DNA from 2 places in the Pseudomonas sp. H11T01 genome. Region 1 is predicted to be linked to the other one. Evidence: predicted binding sites of a transcription regulator. Region 1 holds the regulator's gene; the other holds the start of a gene.
The links. Region 1 encodes sigma-54, which starts transcription at its own class of promoters, with help from an activator protein. Its sites were predicted from a motif close to ANTGGCATNNANNTTGCTNT; they were not measured.

Region 1 (7,949 bases):
CGAAAACGGCGTACTCAAAGGCTATATGCAGGACAAGCTCAACGCCCGCCTGATGGGCGTGGCCCGTACCGGCAACGGCCGTCGCGAGTCATACGCGCACTTGCCGATGCCGCGGATGACCAACACCTACATGCTCGCGGGCGAAAGCGATCCGGCCGAAATCATTGCCTCGGTGAAAAAGGGCATCTACTGCGCCAACCTCGGCGGTGGTCAGGTGGACATCACCAGCGGCAAGTTCGTGTTCTCCACCAGCGAGGCCTATTTGATCGAAGACGGCAAAATTACCGCGCCGGTCAAAGGCGCAACGTTGATTGGTAACGGTCCGGAAGCCATGAGCAGAGTGTCGATGGTCGGTAACGACCTGGCGCTGGATAGTGGTGTGGGGACGTGTGGCAAGGATGGGCAGTCGGTGCCGGTGGGTGTCGGCCAGCCAACATTGAAAATCGACGCGATCACCGTGGGTGGCACGGGCGCTTGAGAGGGAGCCTTGGGTGGGCGAACCGCATTGCGGTACAACCCACCCGGGGTCGAAGACTAACGCAGACCGCGTTGTGTCTCGTCCAGCTCACGGATGTACTTGAAGATTTTTCGGCTGGCAGCAGGTGGCTTGCTTTGCGCAAGTTCATGCTGGGCCTGACGGATCAAGGAACGCATTTGCTGGCGATCCGCGTCCGGGTAGTCGATGACGAACTTCTCCAGGACGCCGTCATCGCCCGCGATCAAGCGATCGCGCCAACGTTCAAGGCCGTGGAAACGTTCGTTGTACTGCCGAGTGGAGGCATCGAGTTGATCAAGCAACATCAGAATGGCGTCAGTGTCCTGATCGCGCATCAGTTTGCCGATGAACATGAGGTGCCGTTTACGCGCGATATTCGCGGTGTGCTTGGGCGCATCGTTCAGAGCCCGGCGCAAGGCGTCGGTCAATGGTAGTTTTGCCAGCAAGTCAGGCTTGAGTGTTGTAAGGCGCTCGCCAAGATCAACCAGAGCATGCAGCTCACGTTTGACCTGGGATTTGCTTTTTTCTCCCCCGTCGAGGGAGTCGTCGTAAGAATCAACCATGGTGGCAGTCCGCAAAGAAACGCCGCCATGATAACCAGTCGGGGGCCGCTTGTCCGGCCCGGTCGCTCGAAGGCCTTAACCGAAAGCAGAATTTGAGTGGAGAACACCATGAGTGCAGCAGAAAGCGTCGGCCCACAAGCTTTGCCGGCACTGCAGGAACAAGTCGAGCAGATCATCGCCGAGGCTAAACGCCAGGGCGCCAGCGCCTGCGAAGTCGCAGTGTCTCTGGAGCAGGGTCTGTCGACCTCGGTTCGCCAGCGGGAAGTCGAAACCGTTGAGTTCAACCGTGACCAGGGCTTTGGCATCACCTTGTATGTCGGCCAGCGCAAAGGCTCGGCCAGCACCTCGGCCAGCGGTCCGGAGGCGATTCGCGAAACCGTCGCCGCCGCTCTGGCCATCGCAAAACACACTTCGGAAGATGAAAGCTCGGGTCTGGCTGATGCCGCCTTGATGGCCAAGGACTTGCCGGATTTCGACCTGTTCCATGCCTGGGACATCACGCCGGAACAAGCCATCGAGCAGGCATTGGCCTGTGAAGCGGCAGCGTTTGCCACCGACAGCCGGATCAAGAACGCCGATGGCACCACCCTGAGCACCCATCAGGGCTGCCGTGTGTATGGCAACAGTCACGGGTTTATCGGCGGTTACGCGTCGACCCGACACAGCCTGAGCTGCGTGATGATCGCCGAAGCCGACGGTCAGATGCAGCGTGATTACTGGTATGACGTGAATCGCCAGGGCGAATTGCTCGCGGATCCGGTCAGCATCGGCCAGCGTGCTGCGCAACGGGCGGCGAGCCGTCTGGGGTCACGTCCGGTTCCCACCTGCGAAGTGCCGGTGCTGTTTTCCGCAGAACTGGCCGGTGGTCTGTTCGGCAGCTTCCTCGGGGCGATCTCCGGCGGCAACCTGTACCGCAAATCGTCGTTCCTCGAAGGCACACTGGGTCAGCGGTTGTTCCCGGAATGGTTGACCCTGGATGAGCGCCCGCACTTGATGCGTGGCCTGGCCAGCTCGGCGTTCGATGGCGACGGTCTGGCGACTTACGCCAAGCCTTTCGTTGAAAACGGCCATTTGGTTTCTTACGTGCTGGGCACTTACTCCGGTCGCAAACTGGGCATGCCAAGCACCGCCAACGCTGGCGGCGTACATAACCTGTTCGTCACCCATGGCGACGAAGACCAGGCTGCGTTGTTGCGTCGGATGGGACGCGGTCTGTTGGTCACTGAGTTGATGGGCCAGGGCTTGAACATGGTTACCGGCGATTATTCCCGTGGTGCTGCGGGCTTCTGGGTGGAAAACGGCGAGATCCAGTTCGCTGTGCAGGAAGTGACCATTGCCGGCAACATGCGCGATATGTTCCAGCAGATTGTCGCGGTCGGTAATGACCTGGAACTGCGCAGCAATATCCGCACGGGTTCGGTGTTAATCGAGCGGATGACTGTCGCCGGTAGCTAAACGGCCACAGCTTCAAAAAAAGGCACGTCATCCAATGGGTGACGCGCCTTTTTTTGTTGGAGGTCTGTGCATCGGGTTTTGTTTGATGATGGTGATGGATACAGCGTTGGCGTAGTGGAGCGTTGCGTAGACAAGGGCGAGCCTACTTTTACTCGCCTTCGTCGAAGTAGCGGTTGATCAAATCGACCAACGCGTCTAACGCTTCCTGCTCTTGCTCACCTTCAGTGAGGAGATGGATTTTGGTGCCTTTGCCAGCAGCCAGCATCATCATGGCCATGATGCTTTTACCGTCGACCGTGGAATCGGGCGTGCGTCCTACTCTGATCGTGCAATCCTTGAACTGACCGGCGACGCCGACGAACTTGGCAGATGCTCGGGCATGTAAACCCAGCTTGTTGATAATTTCAATTTCCAGAGCGGGCATCGCGGTGTGGATCCTTTAGCTTAGGTCGCGGTGGCGAACCTGGACGTTCTTCAGGGACTTTTGCAGAGCCTGGCCCAGACGTTCGGTCAGGTAGACGGAGCGGTGATGCCCGCCGGTGCAGCCAATGGCGATGGTGACGTAAGCGCGGTTGCTGGCGGCAAAACGGGGCAGCCACTTCAGCAGATAGGTAGAGATATCCTGGAACATTTCTTCGACGTCCGGTTGTGCGGCCAGATAGTCGGCAACCGGCTGATCCAGCCCGGACTGATCGCGCAACTCCGGTTTCCAGTACGGATTGGGTAAGCAACGCACGTCGAACACCAGGTCGGCGTCGACCGGCATACCGCGCTTGAAACCGAAAGATTCGACCAGAAATGCTGTGCCGGGCTCCGGCTGGTTCAGCAGGCGAAGCTTGATAGTGTCGCGCAGCTGATACAGGTTCAGATGGGTGGTGTTGACCTTCAGATCAGCGAGGTCAGCAATCGGCCCAAGCAGGTTGGTTTCATCGTCAATGGCTTCGGCGAGAGATCGATTGGCGTTGCTCAGGGGATGGCGTCGACGGGTCTCCGAGAAGCGCTTGAGCAGGGTTTCTTCGTCGGCGTCCAGATACAGCACGTCGCATTGGATGTGCCGGCTGCGCACCTCCTCCAGAAGTTCGGGAAAACGCGACAAATGGCTGGGCAAGTTACGGGCGTCAATGGAAACCGCAACCAGCGGTTGTGCCAGTTCAGTGTGAATCAACGCGCGTTCGGCCAGTTCCGGAAGCAGGCCGGCTGGCAGGTTGTCGATGCAGTAGTAACCGTTGTCCTCCAATACATCGAGGGCGGTGCTTTTACCCGAGCCGGAGCGGCCACTGACGATGATCAAGCGCATGATTAGTGACCGTTCTGCTCGTCCAGGACAACCTGGTACAGGGCTTCATTGGTTGCGGCGCTGCGAAGTTTTTCGCGCACTTCCTTGCGGTCCAGCATGCTGGCAATCTGCCGGAGCAGTTCCAGGTGCGCATCGGTAGCGGCTTGCGGGACCAGCAGGACAAACAGCAGGTCGACCGGGGCACCATCGATGGCGTCGAAATCTATGGGGGCGTCCAGGTGCATCAAGGCACTGATGGGCGACTCGCAGCCTTTGAGGCGGCAGTGGGGAATGGCGATGCCGTTGCCAAAACCGGTGGAACCGAGTTTTTCACGGGCAATCAGACTCTCGAAGACATCTTGCATCTCCAGATCCGGCACTTCGCGGCTGATCAGGTTGGCAATTTGTTCAAGGGCGCGCTTTTTACTGCCGCCCGGCACGTTCACCAAAGAACGGCCGGGGGTCAGGATGTTTTCAAGTCGGATCATGGGTTGGGAGTGTTAACGACCTGTTGCGCCCTGGAGGACACTTTGGGTCTTTTCCTTATGCTTTTTGAGTTGGCGATCCAGCTTGTCGGTGAGTGCGTCGATCGCCGCATACATGTCTTCATGCTCGGCGTTGGCGACCACTTCATTGCCGGGGATATGCAAGGTAGCTTCGATTTTCTGCTTCAGCTTCTCGACCGTCATCGTGACTTGCACGTTAGTGATCTTGTCGAAATGCCTTTCCAATCGCTCAAGCTTTTCGCCGATGTAGGCGCGCAGAGGTTCGGTCACTTCCAGTTGGTGTCCACTGATGTTGACTTGCATACAGCTTCTCCTTCGTTGCCAGTGCATAAGGCGGCAGGCTGGTTTGCCTGCCACTAGGCTGTGTCCGAAAACTTTCTGGGTTTTCAAACACACCCTGGAACGCTGTGGCGTGGCCCGTTACATCAACCGCTTGCGTTCGCTCGAAGGCGCGATTCCAAGGGATTCGCGGTACTTGGCGACGGTGCGGCGGGCTACCTGAATGCCTTGTGCCTCCAGTAAACCAGCGATCTTGCTGTCACTCAACGGCTTTTTCTGATTTTCCGCGGCAACCAGTTTTTTGATGATCGCGCGGATCGCCGTGGACGAGCATTCACCGCCTTCAGAGGTACTTACGTGGCTGGAGAAAAAGTATTTCAGTTCGTAGATACCGCGCGGGGTATGCATGAATTTTTGCGTGGTGACCCGCGAAATCGTCGACTCGTGCATGCCGACCGCCTCGGCGATGTCATGCAGCACCAGCGGTTTCATCGCCTCATCGCCGTACTCGAGAAAGCCGCGCTGATGCTCGACGATCTGGGTGGCAACTTTCATCAGGGTTTCGTTGCGACTTTGCAGGCTCTTGATGAACCAGCGGGCTTCCTGCAACTGGTTGCGCATGAAGGTGTTGTCGGCGCTGGTGTCGGCGCGACGCACGAAACCGGCGTACTGCGGGTTGACCCGCAGGCGTGGCACGGATTCCTGATTAAGCTCTACCAGCCAGCGTTCGTTGTCCTTGCGCACGATCACGTCAGGGACGACGTATTCGGCTTCACTGGACTCGATTTGCGAGCCCGGGCGCGGGTTGAGGCTTTGCACCAGCTCGATGATCTGGCGCAGCTCGTCTTCCTTAAGCTTCATGCGGCGCATCAGCTGACTGTAGTCGCGGCTACCGAGCAGGTCGATGAAGTCGATGACCAGGCGTTTTGCCTCAGTCAGCCAAGGTGTTTTGGCTGGCAATTGGCGCAGTTGCAGCAACAGGCACTCGCCCAGGTTGCGCGCACCGATGCCGGCCGGCTCGAATTGTTGGATGCGATGCAGGACGGCTTCAATCTCGTCTAGTTCGATGTCCAGTTCCGGGTCGAAGGCTTCAAGGATTTCCTCGAGGGTCTCGTCCAGGTAGCCCTGATTGTTGATGCAGTCGATCAGGGTTACGGCGATCAGGCGATCGGTGTCGGACATAGGCGCGAGGTTGAGTTGCCAGAGCAAATGGCTCTGCAGGCTCTCACCAGCCGATGTGCGGGTGGTGAAGTCCCACTCGTCGTCATCGTTGCTCGGCAGGCTGCTGGCGCTGGTCTGGTAGACATCTTCCCAGGCAGTGTCGACCGGCAGTTCGTTAGGGATACGCTCGTTCCAGTCGCCTTCCTCGAGGTTATCCACTGTCGGGGCGGATTCCTGGTAGGAAGGTTCCTGAACATCTGCGTTGGGTTTCTGCTCGACGTTGTCGGCCAGAGGGTCGGTGTTATCGAAGTCGTCGCCCTCTTCCTGGCGTTCGAGCATCGGATTGGACTCCAGTGCCTCCTGAATTTCCTGTTGCAGGTCCAGGGTCGACAATTGGAGCAGGCGGATGGCCTGTTGCAGCTGCGGTGTCATCGTCAGCTGCTGGCCCATTCTCAAGACTAGCGATGGTTTCATGGCAGGGGCTTAACACCTTATTCGCCGGCGCGCATGCGCCATCCACTACAGGGCGCCGAAGCGCCAAACATAAGCAAATTATATGCCTGAAACTGGAGTGTTTGCCTAGAGCGCTGTAACAATAAAATTTTAAAGGATCTTATTGCTACCGACGCTCTGGCGACTAGCCAGGCACCTCAACGCTTACAGGCGGAACTCATGGCCCAGATACACTTCCTTGACCAGTTCGTTGGCCAGGATGGTTTCTGAATCGCCTTCGGCAATCAGTTGGCCGTCATTGACGATGTAAGCGGTCTCGCAGATATCCAGGGTTTCACGGACGTTGTGGTCGGTGATCAGTACGCCGATGCCCTTGGCCTTCAAGTGATAAATGATCTGCTTGATGTCGCCCACGGAGATCGGGTCCACACCGGCAAAAGGTTCGTCGAGCAGGATGAACTTCGGTGCGGTGGCCAAGGCGCGGGCGATTTCCACGCGGCGGCGTTCACCACCGGAGAGGCTCATGCCGAGGTTGTCGCGAATGTGGCTGATGTGGAACTCCTGCAGCAGGCTTTCCAGCTCCTTGCGACGGCCGGCCTTGTCGAGCTCCTTGCGGGTCTCGAGAATGGCCATGATGTTGTCGGCTACCGACAGTTTGCGGAAGATCGATGCTTCTTGCGGAAGATAGCCGATACCTGCCCGTGCACGACCGTGCATCGGCTGGTGGCTGACATCCAGGTCGTCGATCAGGACGCGGCCCTGATCGGCCTGAACCAGTCCGACAATCATGTAGAAACAGGTGGTCTTGCCGGCGCCGTTAGGGCCGAGCAGGCCGACGATCTGGCCGCTGTCGATGGACAGACTGACGTCGCGCACGACCTGACGGCTCTTGTAGCTCTTGGCCAAATGCTGAGCTTTCAGAGTTGCCATTACTGGGCCTTCTGCTCGTCGGTTTTCTTTTTCGGCTGGATGACCATGTCGATCCGCGGGCGTGGAGCCGTGACCGAAGTGCCGGTGGCGCGGCCGGCGTTAGCGACCTGCTTGACGGTGTCGTAGACGATTTTTTCGCCTTCGGTGGTGTTGCCTTCGTTGATCACCTTGGCCCTGTCGATCAGCACGATCCGGTTTTGCGCGGCGTGATACTGAATGGTCACGGCATAACCCTGGACAGGCTTTGGATCTGTCGCCTTCTGCAGCTGTTCGAAGTAAGCCAGGTTGCCCACCGAGGTCACCACGTCGATTTCGCCTGCCGGGGTGCGGGTGATGGTCACGGTATTGCCGGTGATCTTCATCGAACCCTGAGTGATGATGACGTCGCCTTTGTAAGTGGCTATGCCTTGTTTGTCATCGAGTTGGGCGTCGTCGGCCTGAATGCGGATGGGTTGCTGGCTATCAGTCGGCAGAGCCCAGGCGCTCACGCTTCCCAGTGCTGCGCTCAGGCTGAGCAAAATAGGGAGGGTTTTAACGAGCCTCATACTGTCCTCTTACGTTCGATAGCAGGTGCATCCTGCCTTCTTCCAAATACGCTTTCATTCCCTTGCCCGTAGACACGCCACCGGCGCCGTCGATTCTAACGGCTTGCTCGGTCTGCGCATATTGCTTCTGAGGGAATACAGTCATACGACTACTGGTAATAATCGTCGCGCGGTTTTTCTCATCGGTACGTGCAATACGTACTGAATCAATCAATTCAACTTCAGTGCCGTCCGGATTGACCTCGCCGCGTTCGCTCTGGACGTGCCAGGGGAATGTCGTGCCGC
Region 2 (7,949 bases), on a different contig from region 1:
GGCTGATGATGTTCTGAGTAATGGCCAGGCCCAGCCCGGTACCGTCCGGGCGGCCGCTGACCATTGGAAAGAAGATGGTTTCTTGCAATTCGGCGGGGATGCCTGGGCCGTTGTCGATGATTTCGATCTTGGTCACCAGCCGATGGCGTACATGACCGATGGTGAACTGGCGCATCGCACGGGTGCGCAGGCTGATTCGGCCCAGGCGCAGTTCGTTCTGGCTGCTGATGGCCTGCATGGCGTTGCGCACGATGTTGAGCACGGCCTGAATCATCTGTTCGCGGTCAATCAGTACGTCGGGAATGCTCGGGTCGTAGTCGCGCACCAAGGTGATGCAACCCTGGCTTTCGGCTTCTACCAGGCTGCCCACACGCTCGAGCACTTCGTGGATATTGGTCATTGCAAGTGACGGCAGTTTGTTCGAGCCGAGCATGCGATCCACCAGGTTACGCAGGCGATCGGCCTCTTCAATGATGACGTTTGTGTAGTCCCTGAGGCTGTCTTCTGGCAGCTCGCGGGCCAGCAACTGCGCGGCGCCGCGAATCCCGCCCAGAGGGTTCTTGATCTCATGGGCCAGGCCGCGCACCAGCATCTTGCTGGTTTCCTGTTTGGACAGCTGGGCCTCTTCCTTGGTGATCCTTAGCAAGCGGTCACGGGGGTGGACTTCCAGCAGCAGCAGGGTGGCGCCATTGCTGAGGATTGGCGTTACGGCGTAATCGACAGTCAGGGTCTGGCCGGTCAGGGCGGTGAGCATTGCTTCACGCTTGGTGAACGGATGCGCCTGCTCAACGGCCTGGCGCAAGGAACTCAGGGCTTCGGCTGATTCGGTGAACAGCTCGCTGATGAATTGCCCATGACTGCGCTGGCCGCTGATGGCCAGCAGCATTTCCGCTGCCGGGTTCATGTACTCAAGGCGCAGGTCGGCGTTGAGCAGAATGGTTGCAGTGGTCAGGTTGTCGAGTAGCAAACGGTGCAGTGCGTCGCTGATGGTCATTAGGACCTCTTTTGGAGCAGAGCAATTCAGGGCCGGTCCCGGATTGCGCGCGCGAATAAAGCGCTGATGCGAGGAAAATGCAAAAACCAAACCAAGGCTCCGAAAAGAAGCGTTAAACCCTTGAAACAGGCGTTTAAAGCTCGATTGCGTGGCGTTCTGCCAGCTTCGCCGGGTATTTTCGAACCAAAATGGGTTGATTAGTGGGTAGGGTGCAACTCATTGCACCAATATAGTGCGCAAACCTGAACGGCGTTTAAAAGAATGAAAAGAAGCTTTTCTCTTCTTTGGGTTTGTCTGCCAAAGGACATTCCGGCCGCTGGCCGTAATCAGCAAGCGTGCAAGGTTTGACCTGGCGCTTCTGGGCAAGGGAGATGCGCAGCATATGGAAGGGCTGATTGGGTGTGCGTTCGACCATCCGCCCTTGTTCATCGAGAATCTCCACCGCCAGGTGATGAGTGCCTCGGTCGATGTTGCTCAGGGCGAATACCGGGCTGGGGCCTGGATCGGCGGTAGGTTGGCCGTCCAGCAACAAGCGATAGCGATGACCGCGTTGCAGGCCGGGCTCACTGGTGACACTGACAATCAACTCACCTTGGATGTTGCGAATAGTAGCGTCCGGATCGGGTACCAGAACGCGCAGCATCTGATAGTGGAAGAGCGGTTTGTCCTGGGCTTTTTTGGCTGTCGGCGCCGGGGCGGCTCCGCTGGGGGGAGTGGACATGCGATTGCCCGGCGTCAATTGAACGCGTTTGGCGTTGCCTGGCTGTGGTTGGTCGGTGAAGACCCTGTTTCCTTGGGTGTCGACGTAGGTGTAGACCTCGGCGGCAGCTGGCAGGGCAATCAGCGACAGGCACAGCAATAGAGCGCGCATGGGCATCCGTTTCATGAAGGCTTCAAGGCGTATGCACCCGTTGCACAGTAAAGGTGGCGGTCGGACTTTGTTGCACCACGCTGTCTCCATCCAGCACTTGCACCGCCAGGCTGTGTTCGCCGCGATCGATATCTACCAGCTGCAGGCGTGGGACATTGCTCGGCTGACCATAGGGCTGGCCGTCCAGCAGCAGGCGCAGGCGATGCCCGCCTTGCAGACGCGGTTGCAGCAGAACGTCCACCGTGAAGGTGCCATTGTTGGCGCGCAGAGCTTCTTCGCTGGGCAGGCCGGTCAGCTCCAGCACCTCGTAGGCGCTGCGCGGCTGTTCACGGCTGCCGGCTTCGACAGGTGGCGCAGGTTTGCTCGGTGGCTGGCGTTGGACGCTATTGAGAGGCGGCAACTCCACAGGCTGGGCCTTGGCGCCATCGGGCGGTTGATTGCTGTAAGCGGTGTTGCCAGCTGCGTCGGTGTACTTATAGATCTGCGCTGCGGCGGGCAGGGCGATCAACAGAAAAATAAATAGAAAACCACGACCCATAAAATCGACCAGAAACTAAAGCGTTGGGTGGGAGCATAGGCGACGGGTACTGGCTTGGCACAGATTGCTTGCATCCCGATGTTGAAGTCAGCGCCGATCTGCCGATCTGGATGCCTTCATGCAAGGCCCGATCACCTCGCGCAGTCCGCTGTCGTCTTGCGGCAGAATAAACCTGGCGGTCAGTGGCAGGCCCTCTTTTATGGCTGAAGGTAGCGTCATTTTTACCGGTTGGCCCCGAGCGGCCTCGGTGGTCCAGTAATGCAGCTCTTGGCGATTGGCTGGCATATTCAATACAAAAACCAGATCGCCTCTTTGCGCGAATTCCGCCGAGTAAACACCGTTTACTGAATAGTCGCGGGGTGCAAGTGTGCCGCTTGTGAGGCTCAGGGGGCCTGTGGATTCGGCGGCGGGGCCTTCAAAGGCGCCAGGGTTGAATCCCAGTTGATCCGTTGATGTGAGTAGCGAGATGACGGGGCGCAGGGGGGAGCGATAGCAGGAGACTTGCAGTATGGCAGCACTGGTTTTATCGCCATGACTCGCTTCTCCATTCAGACGGGCGCTGAATAAGGGGATGGACTGATCAGGTTGCTCTACGCTCCAGCCTGTCCCCTGAAAACGAGTGGTTGAGAGGCTGCCAGCAGCCTGGGCGCAGGGCAGCACGCTGAGCATAAGCGTCAGCGAGAAAAGTATTTTACGGGGGAGGTTCATCGCGAAATCCGCCAGGGAGGGGGAAGAGTTAATGCGGCGGATCGTAAAGGTTTGCGCGCTTGAGGCGAGTCATGAGTGAGTAAGTTGCTCGGTTTGACGGTGACGGGCTTTGTAATCTGTATCTAACTCATTGTTTTTAAAGATAAAAAAAGACCTCCCGAAGGAGGCCTCTTTTGTTACGCCGCGTGTACCGGCGTCACGGGATTAGCAGCTGTAGTACAGCTCGTATTCCAGTGGGTGTACGAAGGTACGTACTTTGATTTCTTCTTCGCTTTTCAGAGCGATGTAAGCGTCGATGAAGTCGTCGCTGAAAACGCCGCCTTTGGTCAGGAACGCACGACCTTTGTCCAGCTCTTCCAGGGCTTCTTTCAGGCTGCCGCAAACTTGTGGGATCTCTTTGGCCTCTTCAGGCGGCAGGTCATACAGGTTTTTGTCGGCGGCGTCGCCTGGGTGGATCTTGTTCTGGATACCATCCAGGCCGGCCATTACCAGAGCAGCGAAGGCCAGGTACGGGTTGGCTGCTGGATCCGGGAAGCGAGCTTCGATACGGCGAGCGCGAGGGCTGGACACGTAAGGAATACGGATCGAAGCGGAACGGTTGCGAGCCGAGTAGGCCAGCATTACCGGAGCTTCGAAACCTGGGACCAGACGCTTGTAGGAGTTGGTCGACGGGTTGGTGAAGCCGTTCAGTGCCTTACCGTGCTTGATGATGCCGCCGATGAAGAACAGGGCGGTATCGGACAGGCCGGCATAGCCTTCGCCTGCGAAGGTGTTCTTGCCATCTTTGGCGATGGACAGGTGAACGTGCATACCCGAACCGTTGTCGCCGTACAGAGGCTTAGGCATGAAGGTCGCGGTGCGGCCATAAGCGTCGGCAACGTTATGTACGCAGTACTTCAGGGTCTGAACTTCGTCAGCCTTGGCAACCAGGGTGTTGAACTTCACACCGATTTCGTTCTGACCGGCAGTCGCCACTTCGTGGTGGTGAACTTCGATGACCAGGCCCATTTCTTCCATGGCGTTGCACATGGAGGTACGGATTTCGTGGTCGTGGTCGAACGGCGGAACAGGGAAGTAGCCGCCTTTGACGCCTGGACGGTGGCCTTTGTTGCCGCCTTCCACGTCCTGGTCGGACATCCACGAACCTTGTTCGGAGTAGATTTTGAACATGGAGCCGGAGATGTCGGACTTGAACTTCACTTCGTCGAAGATGAAGAACTCAGGCTCCGGACCGACGAAAACGGTGTCGCCGATACCGGTGGACTTCAGGTATTCCTCGGCGCGCTTGGCAATGGCGCGTGGGTCACGGTCATAGCCTTGCATGGTCGAAGGTTCGATCACGTCGCAAACCAGGATCAGGGTCGGCTCTTCGGTGAACGGGTCGAGAACGGCGGTAGAGTCGTCCGGCATCAGGATCATGTCGGAGGCTTCGATGCCTTTCCAGCCGGCGATGGAGGAGCCGTCAAACATTTTGCCTTCTTCGAAGAAGGCTTCATCCAGCGCATCGCGAGCCGGCATGGTCACGTGGTGCTGAGTGCCTTTGGTGTCAGTGAAGCGCAGATCAATCCATTTGACGTCATGATCTTTGATGAGTTGAACCGACTTCGACATAGTGTCCTCCGGGGTGGCTTCGGGCTAGTAGTGGAGTGCCCTTAGAATGTGGGTGATGCCGGCGCGAATACTCTGCCATGGCAACCTGCCTCACAAGGGAGCAAATTGCATGCCAGTGCCCCGACTTGGGTTTTCTGCCCCAAACTCACGCATATAAACGTGCAGAACGGGAAAATCGAGAAAATAGCGCACTGCAATGTTGCGCTTAAAACCTCGAATGCCCCGTTTTAGTGCGTGCAGGGCCATCTGCATATTAACTGGTTAAACCTTGAGCAATTTCCGCTATAATCCGCGCCCCCCTTTTTCGGCTGGCCCTTCGCGCGCTGTTTTCATGAAATTAATCGTAAAAGTCTTTCCCGAAATCATCATCAAGAGCCGCCCGGTACGGATGCGTTTCATCCGCCAGTTGGCCAAAAACATCCGTGCCGTGCTCCGCGATCTGGACCCGGCTGTGGTGGTGAGCGGTGTGTGGGACAACCTCGTCATGGAAACCCGTGTCAGCGAGCCGAAAGCCTTGAAGGACATGATGGATCGCCTGAGCTGCATGCCGGGCATCGCGCATTTCCTGCAGGTCGATGAGTACCCATTGGGCGACTTCGATGACATCGTCGCCAAGTGCAAGCAGCACTTCGGTGATGCCTTGCCGGGCAAGATCTTTTCAGTGCGCTGCAAGCGCGCCGGCAAGCACGAATTTACCTCGATGGAAGTCGAGAAATACGTCGGTAGCCAGCTGCGTCGTCAGTGCGGCGCCGCCGGAATTTCCCTGAAAGAGCCAGAAATTGAAGTGCGGATGGAAATTCGCGACCAACGGTTGTTTGTGATTCACAGCCAGCACAACAGCATCGGCGGCTATCCGCTGGGCGCCCTCGAACAGACCCTGGTATTGATGTCCGGCGGTTTCGATTCGACGGTGGCGGCTTACCAGATCATGCGCCGCGGGCTGATGAGCCATTTCTGCTTCTTCAATCTTGGCGGTCGTGCCCACGAGCTGGGCGTGATGGAAGTCGCGCACTTTATCTGGAAAAAGTACGGCAGCTCCCAACGCGTGCTATTTGTCAGCGTGCCGTTCGAGGAAGTGCTCGGAGAAATTCTCGGTAAAGTCGATAACAGTCATATGGGCGTAGTATTGAAGCGTATGATGTTGCGCGCTGCGTCCAGGATTGCCGATCGGCTGGAAATCGACGCGCTGGTGACCGGTGAGGCGATCTCCCAGGTTTCCAGCCAGACGCTGCCGAATCTGTCGGTGATCGACTGTGTGACCGAGAAGCTGGTGCTACGCCCGCTGATCGCCAGTCACAAGCAGGACATCATTGATCTGGCGAACGAGATCGGCACTGCCGATTTCGCCAAGCACATGCCGGAGTATTGCGGGGTGATTTCGGTCAACCCCAAGACCCACGCCAAGCGCAATCGCGTGGAGTACGAAGAACAGCAGTTCGATATGGCGGTGCTTGAGCGTGCGCTCGAGAACGCCAAACTGGTGCCAATCGATCGGGTTATCGATGAATTGGGCCAGGATTTGCAGGTCGAAGAAGTCAGTGAAGCGCTGGCCGGTCAGATCGTGATCGACATCCGTCATCCGGATGCTCAGGACGACGAGCCGCTGGTGCTGCCTGGCATCGAGGTACAAGCGATGCCGTTTTATGCATTGAACGCTCGTTTCAAGGAACTGGACCCTACTCGCCAGTACCTGTTGTATTGCGACAAAGGCGTGATGAGTCGCCTGCATGCCCACCATTTGCTCAGTGAGGGGCATGCCAATGTGCGCGTTTATCGACCGAGCTAAGAGCCCGGGGCTGTATGCCTGTGGCCTGCGTCACCGGCCCCCCGACGCCGCCGTCAAGCTGTAACGGCTTTGCCGGACTCTACTGTAAATAGCTGCCAAGACTTGTCAGCACACCGAATCCTCTGATCGAGATACACAAGTGATCGAAAATCTACGCAACATCGCCATCATTGCTCACGTTGACCATGGTAAAACCACCCTGGTAGACAAACTCTTGCGTCAATCCGGCACCCTGGAACGCGGCGAGCTCAACGACGAACGCGTGATGGACTCCAACGACCAGGAGAAAGAGCGCGGTATTACCATTCTGGCGAAAAACACCGCCATCAACTGGAACGGCTACCACATCAACATCGTGGACACCCCGGGCCACGCCGACTTCGGCGGCGAAGTTGAACGTGTAATGTCGATGGTTGACTCCGTTCTGCTGCTGGTTGACGCTCAAGACGGCCCTATGCCGCAAACCCGTTTCGTGACCAAGAAGGCTTTCGAAGCCGGCCTGCGTCCAATCGTGGTGATCAACAAGGTTGACCGTCCAGGCGCGCGTCCGGACTGGGTTTTGGACCAGATCTTCGACCTGTTCGACAACCTGGGTGCTACCGAAGAGCAACTCGACTTCCAAGTCGTTTACGCCTCGGCCCTGAACGGTATTGCCGGTCTGGAACACACCGCCATGGCGGAAGACATGACCCCGCTGTACCAGGCGATTGTCGACCACGTTCCAGCTCCAAAAGTCGACCGTGACGGTCCGTTCCAGATGCAAATCTCGGCACTGGACTACAACAGCTTCCTGGGTGTTATCGGCGTTGGCCGTATCGCTCGTGGTCGCGTCAAGCCGAACACTCAAGTTGTGGCCATCGACGTTGACGGCAAGCGCCGTAACGGTCGTATCCTCAAGCTGATGGGTCACCACGGTCTGCACCGTATCGACGTTGACGAAGCAGCTGCAGGCGACATCGTCTGCATCAGCGGCTTCGACCAGCTGTTCATCTCCGACACTCTGTGCGACCCACTGAATGTTGAAGCGATGAAGCCGTTGACCGTTGACGAACCAACCGTTTCCATGACCTTCCAGGTAAACGACTCGCCTTTCTGTGGTAAAGAAGGCAAGTTCGTCACCAGCCGTAACATCAAGGAACGTCTGGACAAAGAACTGCTGTTCAACGTTGCTCTGCGCGTTGAAGAAGGCGACACCGCCGACAAGTTCAAAGTCTCCGGCCGTGGTGAGCTGCACCTCTCGGTACTGATCGAAACCATGCGTCGCGAAGGCTTCGAAATGGGTGTTGGTCGTCCGGAAGTGATCATCCGTATGGTTGACGGCGTGAAACACGAACCGTACGAAAACGTGACCATCGACCTGCCGGAAGAATCCCAGGGCGCGATCATGGAACAGATCGGTATCCGTAAAGGCGACCTGACCAACATGGTTCCGGATGGCAAG

Region 2: glnA (glutamate--ammonia ligase) is a predicted target of sigma-54. The motif match lies at 4,820-4,839, and genes of this name have one in related genera.

Annotation. Positions count from the first base shown of each region.
Region 1 is NZ_JBLYED010000019.1:71,009-78,957, forward strand. Features, by position in the region: gene tldD (metalloprotease TldD) at 1-478, shown strand, start outside; gene yjgA (ribosome biogenesis factor YjgA) at 535-1,059, opposite strand; gene pmbA (metalloprotease PmbA) at 1,168-2,514, shown strand; gene ACN1C3_RS23330 (HPr family phosphocarrier protein) at 2,663-2,938, opposite strand; gene rapZ (RNase adapter RapZ) at 2,954-3,811, opposite strand; gene ptsN (PTS IIA-like nitrogen regulatory protein PtsN) at 3,814-4,278, opposite strand; gene hpf (ribosome hibernation-promoting factor, HPF/YfiA family) at 4,291-4,599, opposite strand; gene ACN1C3_RS23350 (RNA polymerase factor sigma-54) at 4,717-6,210, opposite strand; gene lptB (LPS export ABC transporter ATP-binding protein) at 6,394-7,119, opposite strand; gene lptA (lipopolysaccharide transport periplasmic protein LptA) at 7,119-7,664, opposite strand; gene lptC (LPS export ABC transporter periplasmic protein LptC) at 7,651-7,949, opposite strand, start outside.
Region 2 is NZ_JBLYED010000001.1:17,720-25,668, reverse strand. Features, by position in the region: gene glnL (nitrogen regulation protein NR(II)) at 1-994, opposite strand, end outside; gene ACN1C3_RS00095 (DUF4124 domain-containing protein) at 1,248-1,865, opposite strand; gene ACN1C3_RS00090 (DUF4124 domain-containing protein) at 1,888-2,403, opposite strand; gene ACN1C3_RS00085 (hypothetical protein) at 2,491-3,111, opposite strand; gene glnA (glutamate--ammonia ligase) at 3,316-4,722, opposite strand; gene thiI (tRNA uracil 4-sulfurtransferase ThiI) at 5,054-6,508, shown strand; gene typA (translational GTPase TypA) at 6,648-7,949, shown strand, end outside.